DNA from 4 places in the Streptomyces sp. BYX5S genome. Region 3 is predicted to be linked to each of the others. Evidence: riboswitches for the same ligand, from Rfam matches in the RefSeq annotation. Region 3 holds a riboswitch; each other region holds the start of a gene.
The links. Region 3 has a riboswitch for cobalamin ahead of nicT (Nickel transporter NicT). Riboswitches for the same ligand answer to the same signal wherever they lie in the genome.
Positions count from the first base shown of each region.

Region 1: linked by a shared signal. The riboswitch ahead of ACYBSK_RS09255 (cobalamin biosynthesis protein) and the one ahead of nicT (Nickel transporter NicT) in region 3 are both predicted to bind cobalamin.
Region 2: linked by a shared signal. The riboswitch ahead of ACYBSK_RS13130 (ABC transporter substrate-binding protein) and the one ahead of nicT (Nickel transporter NicT) in region 3 are both predicted to bind cobalamin.
Region 4: linked by a shared signal. The riboswitch ahead of ACYBSK_RS31450 (ribonucleoside-diphosphate reductase subunit alpha) and the one ahead of nicT (Nickel transporter NicT) in region 3 are both predicted to bind cobalamin.

Region 1 covers NZ_CM138829.1:2,046,457-2,048,649, reverse strand. The annotation lists gene ACYBSK_RS09265 (inorganic phosphate transporter) at 1-221, shown strand, start outside; gene ACYBSK_RS09260 (hypothetical protein) at 238-459, shown strand; cobalamin riboswitch at 569-712, shown strand; gene ACYBSK_RS09255 (cobalamin biosynthesis protein) at 750-1,706, shown strand; gene ACYBSK_RS09250 (cobyric acid synthase) at 1,703-2,193, shown strand, end outside.
Region 2 covers NZ_CM138829.1:2,879,300-2,881,492, forward strand. The annotation lists gene ACYBSK_RS13130 (ABC transporter substrate-binding protein) at 1-963, opposite strand, end outside; cobalamin riboswitch at 994-1,120, opposite strand; gene ACYBSK_RS13135 (hypothetical protein) at 1,198-1,875, shown strand; gene ACYBSK_RS13140 (PepSY-associated TM helix domain-containing protein) at 1,984-2,193, shown strand, end outside.
Region 3 covers NZ_CM138829.1:3,150,578-3,152,770, reverse strand. The annotation lists gene ACYBSK_RS14325 (GNAT family N-acetyltransferase) at 1-159, shown strand, start outside; gene ACYBSK_RS14320 (inorganic diphosphatase) at 302-727, shown strand; cobalamin riboswitch at 731-961, shown strand; gene nicT (Nickel transporter NicT) at 993-2,111, shown strand.
Region 4 covers NZ_CM138829.1:6,989,188-6,991,380, reverse strand. The annotation lists gene ACYBSK_RS31450 (ribonucleoside-diphosphate reductase subunit alpha) at 1-1,166, opposite strand, end outside; cobalamin riboswitch at 1,288-1,418, opposite strand; gene ACYBSK_RS31445 (GNAT family N-acetyltransferase) at 1,527-2,027, opposite strand; gene mctP (monocarboxylate uptake permease MctP) at 2,132-2,193, opposite strand, start outside.

The DNA.
Region 1 (2,193 bases), 1.1 Mb from region 3:
TGTCGCGCCGCAACTCCATCGACCACACCAACGTCACGGCGGACGACCCGCACGGCGAATCCGCGCAGGAGGCCCCGGGTGTCGTGACGACCGCGATCGCCTCGGTCAGCCCGCCGCCGGTGGGCACCGTCGAGCCGGTCGAGTCCGAGGCCCGGATCCCCGTCCAGCCGAAGGCCGGAGCGGTGAACGACCCCGCGCGCGCCGCCGGCGCCACGCTGTAAGGAAGCAGGAGCAGCTATGAAGATCGACTGGGCGGCCCTCGGCTCCGTGTTCGGCGTCAGCCTCGTGGTCACCGTGGCCCTCGTGGGCCTGTTCACCCTCGGCATCGTGAGCCTGTCCAAGCGGGAGTCGGCGGCGCAGCGCGGCGGTTCCGCGGCGGTCGCGACGTCCGGGGCCTACCTCTGCTTCGCGCTCTGCGCGGCGGCCGTGGTCTACGGGATCTCCCTGATCGTGGCCTGAGAAGGCCGAGCCCCGAACCAGGCGGGCGGGGTGCGGGACGTTTCGGCGTCCCGCACCCCGCCCGCTCGTGTCACCCCACCCGCGTACGCCTGAACAGCAAGTTGACGTGCCAACTCGGAGCGTGGTGGACTTCCCCCGCCATATACGGCAGCAGTTGAGGAAGCCGGTGCGAATCCGGCGCGGTCCCGCCACTGTGAGCCCCCTTCTTCCGGATGGGGCGAGCCAGGAACTCTCGCTGCCGGTCTCGTCGAACCAGGGCGTGGACACCCTGAGTGAGGACACCCACCGCCATGTTCGCCCCGCGCGGCAACTGGCGGCACGAGCGCGTGTACGCGTGCGGTGCCGCCGTCGGAATCTTCGCCGACCTCCTTCTTGGTGATCCGCGCCGAGGGCACCCCGTCGCCGGTTTCGGCCGCACCGCGGGCGCCGTCGAACAGGTGCTGTGGCGGGACCACCGGGGCGCGGGCGCCCTGCACACCGCGGTGTGTGCCGGTGGCGCCGCCGCTCTCGCCGCCGCCACCGCCCGTCTGGTACGCCGTTCCCCCGCCGCCTCCGTCGCGCTGACGGCCGCCGCGACCTGGGCCGTCGTCGGGGGCACCTCGCTGGGCCGGGAGGCGCGGGCCGTCGGCTCCGCGCTGGAGGCCGGGGACGTGGAGCTGGCGCGGGAGCTGCTGCCCCGGCTGTGCGGGCGCGACCCCGAGGGCCTCGACGCCGACGGGATCGCGCGCGGCGTCGTCGAGTCCGTCGCCGAGAACACCTCCGACGCCGTCGTGGGCGCGCTCGTGTGGGGCGCGCTCGGCGGGGTGCCGGGCCTGGTCGCCTTCCGCGCGGTGAACACGCTCGACGCGATGGTCGGCCACAAGTCCCCGAGGTACCGGCGGTTCGGCTGGGCCTCGGCCCGCCTCGACGACGTGGCGGGCTGGCCGGGGGCGCGGCTCACCGGGGTCCTCGCGGTGCTCGCGGGCGGCCGCCCGAAGGAGGCGCTGGCCGCGTGGCGGGCCGACGCGCGGCGTCACCCCAGTCCGAACGCCGGCGTCGTCGAGGCCTCCTTCGCGGGGGCGCTCGGGGTGCGGCTCGGCGGGACGCTGGCGTACGGCGGGCGGGTCGAGCACCGGCCGGTGCTGAACGAGCCGGGGCGCGCCGTCGAGGTGCGTGATGTGGATCGGGCCGTGCGGCTGTCACGGCGGGTTTCTCTGTTGGCGTTGGGAGTCTGTGTGAGCGGGCGGTTGCTGTGGGCGCGACGATGACGGGCGGGGGGCTCCTCGTCGCGGGGACCACCTCCGACGCCGGGAAGAGTGTCGTCACCGCCGGGATCTGCCGGTGGCTGGTGCGGCAGGGCGTGAAGGTCGCGCCGTTCAAGGGGCAGAACATGTCCCTGAACTCCTTCGTGACCCGCGAGGGTGCCGAGATCGGCCGGGCGCAGGCCATGCAGGCGCAGGCCGCCCGGGTCGAGCCGAGCGCGCTGATGAACCCCGTCCTGCTGAAGCCGGGCAGCGACCGCAGCAGCCAGGTCGTCCTCATGGGCAAACCCGTGGGCGAGCTGAGCGCGCGCGGCTACCACGGCGGGCGGCAGGCGGCGCTGATGGACACCGTCGTCGGATGCCTGGAGGAACTGCGGGCCACGCACGACGCCGTGATCTGCGAGGGCGCCGGATCGCCCGCCGAGATCAATCTGCGGCGCACCGACATCGTGAACATGGGGCTCGCGCGGGCCGCCCGGCTGCCGGTGCTCGT
Region 2 (2,193 bases), 270 kb from region 3:
CAGCGTCGCGGTCAGCGGCAGCACGACGAACCGTTTGTTCTTGATGGCGGGTACGTCCGCGAGGGCGGGCTGCGCGAGCAGGTACCGCTTCTTCTGCTCCACGCTCTTGTCGCCCGCGTAGTCGTAGATCGCGATCACTTCGGGCCTGCGCTCGACGACCTGCTCCCACGACACGTCGCCGAACACGTCGTCCAGATCGGCGAACACGTTGCGCCCGCCCGCCTGTTGGATCAGCTGGGTGCCGAGGCCCCGGCCGCCCGCGGTGAACGCCGACTTGTCGCCGCTGTCGTACACGAACACGGGGACGTCCGGGGCGTCCTCGACGGCGGCGGCCGCCTTCGCGACCCGGCGCCGCAGCTCGGAGACGAGGGCGTCGGCGCGCTCGGAGACACCGAAGATCCGGCCGAGGGTGCGTATCTCGGCGTAGGTGTCGCGCATGGTGACGTTCTTGCCGCCGCAGTACTCGCGGTTGAGGTACGTGTCGATGCCCGCGTCGGCGAACGTGGCGCGCGAGCGGCCCTCCTTCTCGTCGAAGGCGCTCGCATAGCCGCCGTAGACGAAGTCGGGCTCCGCCTCCAGCACCTTCTCGAACGAGGGCGCCTTCCTTGCCAGTTCGGGTACGGAGGCGAAGTCCTCGCGCAGGTCCGGCAGGACGGCGGAGTCGGGGAACGCCGTGCCGACCATGCGGCCTCGCAGGCCGAGGGAGAGCAGGAGTTCCGCCGGATGCTGATGGATGGTCACCACGCGCGACGGCGGCTTGTCGTACGTCGTGGTGACGCCGCAGTTGTCGACGGTGACGGGGAAGCCCTTGGCGGCCGCGGCCTTCGGGCGGTTGTCGGCGCTCCCGGAGTCCGGCCCGGAGGGGCCGCAGCCGGCGGTCAGTACGGTCGCCGACAGTGCGGCGACCGTGGCCGCGACACGGGCGAAGCGAGAGCGATGGGGACGGCTGGAACCGTCGTACACGTGAAGCCTCCTACGGAGTCCGCGCTCCTCGGAATGGGCCCGCGACGGACCAGTGGCCTGACTTCCGGGAGGGCGCGGACGCGCGCTTCCCGGTCACAGTGGCGGGACCGTGCCGGATTCGCACCGGCTTCCTGTCATCCGTCGCGGCGATGACCTGCTGATCCTATGCAGCGGCTGACCAAAGACAAAGACAAGGCAAACTGGCGCTCGCCCTGATGCCAAGATGGGGCGGCCATGACTTCAGGCTGGGGTGCCCGCGCCGGACGGGCCGCGATGTTCGCGGCCGTCTGCGTGCTGCTCACGGCGCTGGGGCACACGCTCATGTCGGGCGCGGCGATGCCGTGGTGGGCGCTGGGCGCGGCGTTCGCGGTCACCGGTGCGGTGGCCTGCGGCGCGGCCGGGAGGGAGCGGGGGCTCCTGCCGGTGGTGGGCCTGGCCGTGGTGGCGCAGGGGGCGCTTCACCTGTTCTTCTCGTGGGCGCAAGGGGGTACTGCCGCGCACGCGCACGGTGCGGGTGGCGGGGGCATGTCCGGGATGGGGCACGCCGCACATGACATGGGCGGCATGACGGGTTCGGGCATGTCGCCGACGGACATGTCGCCGACGGACATGTCCGCCACGCACATGTCGCTGACGGACACCTCCTCGGTCGGCATGTTCCTGGCCCACCTGCTCGCCGCCGTGCTGAGCGGGCTCTGGCTCGCGTACGGGGAGCGGGCCGCGTTCCGGGTCGCGCGGGCCGTCGTCCGCCGTATCGCCGCGCCCCTGAGGCTTCCGCTGCGGGTCCCGACTCCGCCGCACCGCCCCCGCATGCCTCTGCGACGCACGCGGCGCGACCGCGCACCGCGTGTCCTCCTCCTCGCGGACACGATCACCTCCAGAGGGCCACCCGCACGGGACGCTGTCGCCTGACGACAGCCGGTTCGAGTCCCATGCACCCCTTGCACCGGATCCGGTGCGCCCAGGGCCGCGCAGGCCCGCGCCCGGACTCCGTGCTGCCCAAAACACTGGAGGACCACGTTGTCCGTCACCTCAGAACCACGCCCCGCTGAAGAGAGCCCGCAGGCTCCGCCACCCGGCCGGACGACCGTCAGGTCGGCGGCGTCGTCACTGCGCCCGCTGGTGCGCCGACTGCACTTCTACGCAGGGGTGTTCGTCGCCCCGTTCCTGCTGGTCGCCGCCGTCACGGGGCTGCTCTACGCGGGCTCGTTCCAGGCCGAGAAGATCGTG
Region 3 (2,193 bases):
GCCGCCGGCCTCGACCACGTCCGCGTCGTCGCGCACCCGCCCGCCGAGGGCTTCTACACCGGCGTGGGCGCGCGCCGCACCGGCACCGTGCTCGCCCGTCCACCGGCCGTCGCCTGGGACCGGCCCGAACTCGAATTCACCATTCCCCCGGCCGCCTGAGGGGTTCCGCCTCCGCCGCGCACGGCGCACACTCGTGGCGTCGGAATGCGGCAAGGAGGCCACATTGGGCAGCAGTCAGGCAGGCGCCGAGGCGTTCGACGTGATCGTGGAGATCCCGCAGGGATCCCGCAACAAATACGAGATGGACCACGATCTCGGCCGGATCCGGCTGGACCGGATGCTGTTCACGTCGACGCAGTACCCCGCCGACTACGGTTACGTCGAGGGCACGCTCGGCGGCGACGGCGACCCGCTCGACGCCCTCGTGCTCACCGGCGACGCGACGTTCCCGGGCTGCGCCATCGAGTGCCGGGCGATCGGCATGTTCGTGATGAGCGACGAGAAGGGCCCGGACGAGAAGGTGCTGTGCGTCCCGGCACACGATCCGCGGCACGAGGCGACCCGGGACATCGAGGACATCCCCGAGTTCGACCGCCTGGAGATCACCCACTTCTTCGAGGTCTACAAGGACCTCGAACCGGGCAAATCCGTCGACGGCTCCCACTGGGAGGGCCGGGACAAGGCCTACGAGGAGATCAGGCGGGCCCGAAAGCGCGCCCAACGGTAGGTAGTAGGGTGGTCGGGCCGTGGTGCTCGGGAAGACCGGTGACGTCCCCTCAAGGGACCATTCCGGAGCGGCCCTCGCCACTGTGATCGGGTTCCGACCGCGCGTCCTTCACGTCTCGCGGCCGGGGCGCGCCGTTCCATCCTGTACGCCACTGGCGGCACACCAGCCGCTGGGAAGGCCGGAGCGGCGGGCACGCCCGTAAGCCAGGAGACCGGCCACGGCATCTCACGAAGTGATCCACGAGGTGCTGGAGCGTGATCGACGCATGACCCTGCCCGGGAACTCCCCGACCCCTGCCCCGAACTCCCCACCCCCCGCCTTCCGTTGGCGCCGCGAGGACACGCTGCGCACGGCCGGACTGATCGCGGTGATCGCCGCGCTGCACGTCGTCGCGTTCGGCGTGCTCTTCCTGCTCGTCGTCCCCGGACACTACGAAGTGGACAACAAGGCCTTCGGCATCGGCCTCGGCATCACCGCGTACACGCTCGGCATGCGGCACGCCTTCGACGCCGACCACATCGCGGCCATCGACAACACCACCCGCAAGCTGATGGCCGACGGCAAGCGGCCCGTTTCGGTCGGCTTCTGGTTCGCGCTCGGCCACTCCAGCGTGGTCGTCGCCATGGCGGCCCTGGTCGCGGGCGGCGCGGCGCTCGCCGGGACCCTGATGAACGACGGCTCGACCACCCACCAGGTGCTCGGGGTCGTCGGCACGACCGTGTCGGGTACGTTCCTGTACCTCATCGCGGCGCTCAACCTCGTTGCCCTGATGGGCATCCTGAAGGTCTTCAAGGCGATGCGCGCGGGCTCCTACGACGAGCGCGAGCTCGAAGAGCACCTGGATTCCCGCGGGTTCATGAACCGGATCCTCGGCCGCTTCACCAGGTCCATCACCCGGCCCGGCCAGATGTTCCCGCTGGGCTTCCTCTTCGGTCTCGGCTTCGACACCGCGACCGAGGTGACGCTGATGGTGATGGCGGGCAGCGGCGCGGCGGCGGGCCTTCCGTGGTACGCGATCCTGTGCCTGCCGCTGCTGTTCGCCGCGGGCATGAGCCTGTTCGACACGCTCGACGGCACGTTCATGAACTTCGCCTACCAGTGGGCGTTCTCCAACCCGGTGCGCAAGGTGTTCTACAACCTCACCATCACCGGCCTGTCGATCGCGGTCGCGTTCTTCATCGGCACGATCGAACTCGTCGGCGTCCTCCACGACAAGCTCGACCTCACCGACGCGGTCACCGGCTGGATCGCCGGGCTGGACCTCGACAACGTCGGGTACGTGATCGTGGGCCTGTTCGTGGTCGTGTGGGCGGCGGCGATCGCCTACTGGCGGCTCGCGCGGGTCGAGCAACGGTGGTCGGCGCGAGTGGCCGACGGCGCGTAAATCGGTTGCCGGGGCGCGCGGCCGGCTGCTGCACTGAGCTCCACGCGGCAGCCGGCCGCGCACACCCCCGAGCGTGAGGACC
Region 4 (2,193 bases), 3.8 Mb from region 3:
GGGATCTGCTTCTGCGCCTTCCCCTCCGCCTCGGCCTTGCGGTACGCGGCGTCGAACTCCTCGCCCCACAGGTCGACCAGTTCGGGCACGTCGGCCGGGGAGAACAGCGACCACGGCTGGTCGGCGTTCACGCGGCGCATGAACTCGTCCGGGATCCAGTGCGCGAGGTTGAGGTTGTGGGTGCGGCGCGCGTCCTCGCCGGTGTTGTCGCGCAGCTCCAGGAACTCCTCGATGTCGGAGTGCCAGGTCTCCAGGTAGACCGCGGCGGCGCCCTTGCGGCGGCCGCCCTGGTTCACCGCCGCCACCGACGCGTCGAGCGTCTTGAGGAAGGGGACGATGCCGTTGGAGTGGCCGTTCGTGCCGCGGATCAGCGAGCCCCGGCTGCGGATGCGGGAGTACGAGAGGCCGATGCCGCCCGCGTGCTTGGAGAGGCGGGCCACCTGGTGGTAGCGGTCGTAGATCGAGTCGAGCTCGTCGAGCGGGGAGTCGAGGAGGTAGCAGCTCGACATCTGGGGGTGGCGGGTGCCGGAGTTGAAGAGGGTGGGGGAGGAGGGCAGGTAGTCGAGGCGGCTCATCAGGCCGTACAGGGCGGCCACCTCGTCGAGCGCGCGGACGGAGTCGTCCTCGGCGAGACCGCAGGCCACGCGCAGCATGAAGTGCTGCGGGGTCTCGACGACGTGCCGGGTGAGGGGGTGGCGCAGCAGGTAGCGGCTGTGCAGGGTGCGCAGGCCGAAGTAGCCGAAGCGGTCGTCGCCTGCCGGGTCGACGAGGGCGTCGAGGCGGGCGCCGTGCACGCGGACGAACTCGGCCGTGCGGTCCGCGATCAGGCCCTCGCGGTGGCCGACGGCGACGGATTCGGTGAACCGGGTGACGCCCTGGGAGGCGGCTTCGGCGGCGATGGCGCGGGTGAGCAGGCGGGCGGCGAGCCGGGAGTAGGCCGGGTCCTCGGAGATCAGGCCGGCCGCGGCCTCCGTGGCGAGATCGCGCAGCTCGGCCTCGTCGGCCCGCGCCGAGCGCCCGCGCAGGGCGGCCGTGGCGATTCTGCCGGGGTCGGCGTCGGGGAGGTCGGCGGTCAGCTCGGTCAGCGTGCGCAGCAGCGCGGTGCCCGGGGCATCGGCAGCGGCATCGACCGTGGCTGAAGCAGGATCAGCGGGCGCGATGGTCACGTGGAGGCTCTCCCTCGCTCGGCTCGGGGCCTGCGGGGAGGTGGTGGCAGCGCGGGCGCACGGGCCCTCGTCCACCGGCCCTTTCCGCGAGGCCCGGACGTCGTCGACGCCCAAGCCGGACGGCTCGGGCGTACCGTCGACAGGTCATCGGACTCGCGCGGGCGGTTTTGTACGCCTACGCACACCGTTGCGGGACAGTTCCGGATTCGCACCGGATTCCCCTGCGGCGACAGCGAGAGCGAGCATACATGTTGTGTCGGGCTTGTGCTTCAGCCCCATATCTTGTGTGTCGGCGTGTCCGGAGGTGAGTCCGGAGGTGAGTGCGGTGCGTCACGAGGTGGGCCCGGCGCGTGACGGACCTCAGCCGTCGGACAGCTTCAACTCGTACGCCCGCAGCAGCACTTCCGGGACCGGCTCCCAGTCCCGCTCCGGGACCCGCGTGAAGCCGAGGCGCTCGTACAGCCGGTGCGAGGAGGTCGCCACGGGCTGCGTGCACAGCACCAGGGCCTGCTTCCCGGCCGCCCGCGCCCGCTCGATCACGGCCCGTACGAGCGCCTCGCCGACGCCCTTGCCGCGCGCCTCGACCGCCACCGCGAGCATCCGGAACTCGGCCTCGCCGGGGCGGGACACCTCCGCGTACGGGTGGTCGTGCGAGGGAACGTACGTGACGCCGCCGACGACCCGGCCCTCGGGGTCCTCCGCGACGAGCACCTCGGCCTGCCGTGCGCGCTTCTCGACGTCGCGCAGCTCGGCGGCGTACCAGTCGTCGTCGCCGAACGCGAGGAGGCCGCTGCCGAGATAGGCGCGGGCGCTCAACTCGCCGAGGACGTCGTACTCTTCGGGGCGCACAGTTCTGATCACGAGGTCATGGTTACGCGACGTCCGGCCGCGCCCGCAACGCTTTCCCGGAAAACGCGTCGGGCCCCTCCGCCGTGGAGGGGCCCGACGCGTGCGCGTGCGCGTCGTCAGTGGCCGGAGCCGGCGCCGACCGTCGGCAGGTCGACCTGGACGCCCTTGTCGCCCGCGT